2 regions of the Yersinia hibernica genome follow, and region 2 is predicted to be linked to the other one. Evidence: predicted binding sites of a transcription regulator. Region 2 holds the regulator's gene; the other holds the start of a gene.

Region 1 (3,428 bases), 560 kb from region 2:
CTTCATTATCGGTAAAACCTTGGCCTGTGTTCAGGCTTTCCCGCATCAAGTCGATATTGAGGGAAAAATAGCCTAATAAATCTGGCAGAGGTGTACCAAAAAGTTTACGGGAGCTTTGCGCCAGAAGTTGCTGGGCTGCGGGATTGGCATAATGAATAGCCAAATCATCATCTAATAGCAGAATACTATTAATGAGAGAATTAAGGATCTGCCCAGCATCGGGCAGCGTGCCTGTTGCCATTACGCAGACTCCTGCACACTTTTGGTGCATTAATCCTATCGGTTCAGTCGCAACTGAGCCAGAGGAATTATGACGAAAATGAAAAGTGGAGAAAAAAGCCCATCGTGAGATGGGCTAAAAGTTTCCACGGCAACAAAAAAACTAATTAAAATTAAACGCTGTAGTACAGTTCGAACTCAACTGGGTGCGGAGTCATACGAACGCGGTCCATTTCTTCTTTACGCAGTTCGATGTAAGCATCGATAGCATCGTCAGTGAACACGCCACCACGGGTCAGGAACTCGCGATCTTCGTTCAATGCCGCCATTGCTTCGTCCAGTGAACCGGCAACTTTTGGAATTTCAGCCTCTTCTTCCGGTGGCAAGTCATACAAGTTTTTGTCCATCGCATCACCTGGGTGAATTTTGTTGATGATGCCATCAAGGCCAGCCATCAGCAGTGCGGCGAAGCACAGGTATGGGTTAGCCGCTGGATCTGGGAAGCGCGCTTCAATACGGCGGGCTTTCGGGCTGGCAACCACAGGGATACGGATAGAAGCTGAGCGGTTACGGGCTGAGTAAGCCAACATTACTGGGGCTTCATAGCCTGGAACCAAACGTTTGTAGGAGTTAGTCGTTGGGTTAGCCAAGGCGTTAATGGCTTTTGCGTGTTTGATAATACCGCCGATGTAGAACAGCGCGACTTCAGACAGGCCAGCGTATTTGTCACCCGCGAACAGGTTGGTGCCGTTCTTGGACAAAGACATATGGCAGTGCATGCCTGAGCCGTTATCACCGAACATTGGTTTCGGCATAAATGTCGCCGTTTTACCAAATGCGTGTGCCACGTTGTGCACTACGTATTTATAAATCTGAATTTCGTCAGCTTTTTTGGTCATGGTATTGAAGCGAGTAGCCACTTCGTTCTGACCCGCTGTTGCCACTTCATGGTGATGCGCTTCAACCACCAGACCCATTTCTTCCATGGTTAAACACATGGTAGAGCGCAGATCTTGTGAAGAATCGACCGGAGGAACTGGGAAGTAACCGCCTTTGACTGCTGGACGGTGACCTTTGTTGCCGCCTTCGTATTTGGTGCTGGAGTTCCATGCGCCTTCGATATCATCGATAGCTACATGAGAACCACGGATGCTGCTACCAAAACGCACATCGTCGAACAGGAAGAATTCTGGTTCAGGCCCGAACAACACGGTATCCGCAATACCTGAAGATTTCAGGAATTCTTCTGCGCGTTTGGAGATAGAACGTGGGTCGCGGTCATAACCTTGTAGAGTGCCTGGCTCAAGAATGTCACAACGGATAATCAGTGTGGAATCTTCGAAGAACGGGTCCATAACAGCGGTGCTGGCGTCTGGCATCAGTACCATGTCGGATTCGTTAATGCCTTTCCAGCCACCAATCGAGGAGCCATCAAACATTTTGCCTTCTTCGAAGAAGTCAGCGTTGACCTGATGAGCCGGAATAGTGATGTGCTGTTCTTTCCCTTTAGTATCGGTGAAGCGCAAATCAACGAATTTCACTTCGTGCTCATTCAGCATCGTCAAAACATGTTCAGCGGACATACTTATATCTCCCGGATTTGTCATAGTCGTCGTCGTGGAACGATTACCGTGTATTACTGCGATTTATGGTGCTCTGGCATTTTTGCCGGTAAAAACTTCTTGTGGCAACAAACAGTCGTTTCAAAAACCTTTTACCTGCAAGTGTGTATCAGTCAAAACAGCAAACTTGTCACTTTTTATTTCGGACGGTTATTCGTGCTGGCTATTCATGCTAAAATACATTGCGAAATCTATGCCAACTTTCCAAATCCCCCGGTTATGCCATATCATAGGGGTCTGCTGATAATCAGTATGCACCAGGATAGTTATATTGCACTATTTTGGTGCTTCATTTGCGTCATTGGGCACTGTATTGGTGCAGAAAAGGGCTGAGAGGCTATTTTTGCACCGTGAAAGGGATCACAAACTAACCGCCGTTAGGTTGTTTATAAGAGAAGTTTGTGATCTTGTTTAGTCCCTCGCTTAATACGTGTACAATAGCGCGCTATTTCTAAATGCCTGAGGCAAAAAAGCTGTGATCGAGAATCTGCGTAACATCGCCATTATTGCGCACGTTGACCATGGGAAAACTACCCTGGTTGATAAGTTGCTACAACAATCTGGTACTTTCGGTGAACGTACTGAAGCAACTGAACGTGTAATGGACTCCAACGATTTGGAGAAAGAGCGTGGGATAACCATCCTCGCAAAAAATACCGCCATTAATTGGAAAGACTACCGCATCAACATCGTGGATACCCCAGGACACGCCGATTTCGGCGGTGAGGTTGAGCGTGTAATGTCTATGGTTGACTCTGTGCTGCTGGTCGTCGACGCAATGGATGGCCCGATGCCGCAGACCCGTTTCGTGACCAAAAAAGCTTTTGCTAATGGTCTGAAACCAATCGTGGTAATCAACAAAGTTGATCGTCCGGGCGCACGCCCTGACTGGGTTGTGGATCAGGTCTTCGACCTGTTCGTCAACCTGGATGCAACTGACGAACAATTGGACTTCCCAATCATTTATGCTTCTGCATTGATGGGTATTGCGGGCGAAGACCACAACAATATGGCGGAAGACATGACTCCGCTGTATCAAGCTATCGTTGACCATGTGTCTGCACCACAAGTTGAGCTTGAAGCGCCATTCCAGATGCAGATCTCTCAGCTGGATTACAACAACTATGTTGGTGTTATCGGCATCGGTCGTATCAAACGCGGTAAAGTTAAGCCAAACCAGCAAGTCACTATCATTGATAGCGAAGGCAAAACGCGTAACGGTAAAGTCGGTAAGGTTCTGACTCACATGGGTCTGGAACGTATCGAAGCTGCCGTAGCGGAAGCGGGCGATATCGTTGCTATCACCGGTCTGGGCGAGTTGAACATCTCTGACACCATCTGTGACGTTAATGCTGTTGAAGCATTGCCAGCGCTGTCTGTTGATGAACCTACCGTGACCATGTATTTCTGCGTTAACACCTCTCCGTTCTGCGGCAAAGAAGGTAAGTATGTGACTTCACGTCAGATTCTTGACCGCTTGAACAAAGAGCTGATTCATAACGTCGCACTGCGTGTTGAAGAAACTGAAGATGCTGACGCATTCCGTGTATCAGGCCGCGGTGAGCTTCACCTGTCGGTTCTGATCGA
Region 2 (3,428 bases):
ATACGTTCGCGGGTTAATACAGCATCGAAAACGATCTGTGATGGCAGGTTGAGCTGTTTGGCAGCTAACTCGCTGATAATTTCCAAAGCCCGTTTTTTACTTGAGCAATGTACGGAGCTTTTGGTGCACTCGATATTTAATACCGAGCTTAGTTGCAATGCTGGATCGTTGGTCATCTCATTTTTCACTTAAGCGCTGTTTTACGCCTGATGCCAGTGGAATATTCTGCTGGCATCAGGCTATGTAGCGAGTGTAGAACCTTTATCGGTTAATGTTGCTTCAATTTATCTTTATGCTTGTTCAACTGGCGCGCCAGTTTATCAACCAAAATATCAATGGCGGCGTACATATCCTCCTGCTCTGAGCTTGCATGCAACTCCCCCCCATTCACATGTACCGTCGCTTCTGCAATTTGTTTTACTTTTTCGACACTTAAAACCACATACACCTGGTTAATTCGATCAAAGTATTGCTCAAGTTTGGCAAATTTAGTGGTTACAAACTCGCGTAATGCTTCGGTTATTTCGACATGATGTCCGGTAATATTGAGCTGCATAGTGTCTTCCTTCTCAGTTCAGGTCAAACCAACTGTTTACGTTGATTTGACGGCGGGATGGATAACGACTCTCGGTACTTCGCGACGGTACGCCGTGCCACCATAATGCCTTGTTCACATAATAGTGTGGTCAGCTTACTGTCGCTAAGGGGTTTGGCAGGGTTTTCTGCCGCAACCAATTTTTTCACCAGTGCACGGATGGCAGTAGAAGAAGCTTCACCCCCGCTATCTGTATTGACGTGACTGGAGAAGAAATATTTCAGCTCGAAAATGCCCCGAGGACTGTGCAGGAATTTCTGCGTGGTCACACGGGAAATTGTCGATTCATGCATATCCACGGCTTGGGCGATATCTGCCAGCACCATGGGTTTCATAAATTCAGGCCCATTCTCAAAAAAGGCCACTTGCTGCTCGACAATGCAACGTGCCACTTTCAGCAGCGTTTCATTGCGGCTCTCAAGGCTTTTTATCAACCATTTTGCTTCTTGTAGATTACTGCGGATAAACTGCCCATCGCTATCATTGCGGGTAGTGTTTCCCATTGCTGCATATTGCTGATTAATTTTCAGGCGCGGAATGCTATCGGCATTCAGCTCGACCGTCCAGTGCCCTTTGTCTTTACGAACCAAAACATCGGGAATGACGTACTCAGACTCCCCGATATTAATAGATTGACCAGGGCGTGGGTCGAGTGACTGAATCAGAGCAATGGCTTCTTTAAGTGTATCTTCTTTTAGCCGACTTAAACGGATCATCGTGCGGAAATCATGGTTGCCTAGCAAATCCAGATAATCACTAATAACCAAACGTGCTTCGGCAAGATAGGGGGTATCTTTAGCATATTGCGACAGCTGCACCAATAAACATTCGCGCAAATTGCGAGCAGCAACACCAATAGGATCAAAGTGTTGAATTCGTTTGAGTACGGCTTCAACTTCGTCCAGTGCGATGTTTTCATCGCCCATGCTTTCCAGAATGTCTTCTAGCGGCACAGTAAGATAGCCAGTTTCATCAACAGCATCGACGATGGAGGTCGCAATCGCGGCATCGGTTTCGGAAAAGGGTGTTAAGTCCACTTGCCACATCAGATAATCTTGCAGTGTTTGGGTGGTTTCCCCCTGATAGACCGGCAGCTCATCGTCACTGTAATCATTGCGCATGCCCGATGGCGTACCGGCGGTGTAAATTTCATCCCAGGTGGCATCGAGCGGCAACTCTTCCGGCATATCTTTTTGTTCCAGTGCTTCGCGAGTGTCGAGCGATTCACTGTCGACCGTTTTTTTGGCCTCTATCTCTTCATGAAGATCAGTTTGCTCTAGCAGCGGGTTGCTCTCCAGCGCTAACTGAATCTCCTGCTGGAGTTCTAGCGTAGAAAGCTGCAACAGGCGAATCGCCTGCTGTAGCTGCGGAGTCATGGCCAGTTGTTGGCTAAACTTGAGTTGCAAACCTTGCTTCATAATACGTTATCAATTTTCCTTAATGGATGACGAAACGGGCTGTCGAGTGAAGATTAGAGACGGAACTCTTCACCCAGATAAACACGTTTAACTTGTTCGTCAGCCAAAATTTCCTGTGGTGTGCCGTGAGCGATTAAATGCCCTTGGCTTACAATATAAGCCCGCTCACAAACGTCTAGTGTCTCACGGACGTTATGGTCGGTAATCAATACACCCAGACCACTGTCGCGCAGATGCTCAATAATTTTTTTGATATCAATAACTGAAATTGGGTCAACACCGGCAAAGGGCTCATCCAGCAGAATAAACTTAGGATTCGCGGCCAGTGCACGGGCAATTTCAACCCGGCGGCGTTCACCACCAGAAAGTGATTGCCCTAGACTGTCACGTAAATGAGTAATATGGAACTCTTCCATTAACTCATCGGCCCGCTCTTGGCGTTGCTCGGATGAGAGATCTTTACGGATTTCCAGCACCGCCATCAGATTGTTAAAGACACTCAGGCGGCGGAAGATGGAGGCTTCTTGGGGTAAATAGCCAATCCCGCGCAGGGCGCGTTCATGCAGTGGCAAGAGGCTGATATCTTCATCATCAATCACAATACGCCCGGCGTCACGCTGGACAATGCCGACGACCATATAAAAAGTGGTGGTTTTACCTGCACCATTCGGCCCAAGCAGGCCGACAATCTCACCGGACTTGACTGTCAGGCTAACGTCTTCGACCACTTTACGGCCTTTGTACGCCTTAGCCAGTTTTTCTGCGATTAATGTTGCCATAAATGATTACTTACTCTTCTTTTGGCCTGACGCTGCTGGCCCTTTATCTTGTAATTGGGACGGTAATAGCACGGTAGTGACGCGATTGCCTTTGTTACTAAAGGCTTCCATCTGCTGTTTTTTCACCAGATAAGTGATGCGATCACCTTTGATATTGCTATCAAGCTGTTCCAGATAGGCGTTTCCGGTCAATATGACTAAGTCATTAGCAACCTCGTAACGCAGTTTCTGCGCGTGGCCTTTGACCGGTTTGCCGCTGTCTTGCATCTGATAGAAAGTCACCGGATTACCAAAACCTTCGATGACCATTTTGTTTTGATCACCGCCCGGACGAGTCACCACGACTTTATCAGCCTTAATCTCAATGGTGCCTTGCTTGATAATCACATTATCAGTAAATGTGACGGTATTCGCTGCCATATCTAACGCTTGTTTGACCGAGTCGACCAGAACGGGTTGGTCTGAATCGCCGGTTAAAGCCAATGCAGGCAGGCTTGCGGCTAAAAGTGAGCTGGCAAGCAAAAAATGACGAATTTTATTTTTGGATTTCATAAGAGGTTTTAACCTTTTCAATCAGCTCGGCGGTTTTATCCCGCAAGTTACCACGCATTTTCATGCCGTTAGATGTAAATCCAA

What was found. The regulator sigma-54, encoded in region 2, starts transcription at its own class of promoters, with help from an activator protein. The targets are predictions, from matches to a motif close to GTTGGCACANNTTTCGCTNT.
Positions count from the first base shown of each region.
Region 1: glnA (glutamate--ammonia ligase) is a predicted target of sigma-54. The motif match lies at 2,023-2,042, and genes of this name have one in related genera.

Region 1 covers NZ_CP032487.1:38,872-42,299, forward strand. The annotation lists gene glnL (nitrogen regulation protein NR(II)) at 1-241, opposite strand, end outside; gene glnA (glutamate--ammonia ligase) at 393-1,802, opposite strand; gene typA (ribosome-dependent GTPase TypA) at 2,317-3,428, shown strand, end outside.
Region 2 covers NZ_CP032487.1:4,222,947-4,226,374, reverse strand. The annotation lists gene ptsN (PTS IIA-like nitrogen regulatory protein PtsN) at 1-176, opposite strand, end outside; gene hpf (ribosome hibernation promoting factor) at 269-556, opposite strand; gene rpoN (RNA polymerase factor sigma-54) at 580-2,013, opposite strand; gene lptB (LPS export ABC transporter ATP-binding protein) at 2,067-2,792, opposite strand; gene lptA (lipopolysaccharide ABC transporter substrate-binding protein LptA) at 2,799-3,344, opposite strand; gene lptC (LPS export ABC transporter periplasmic protein LptC) at 3,328-3,428, opposite strand, start outside.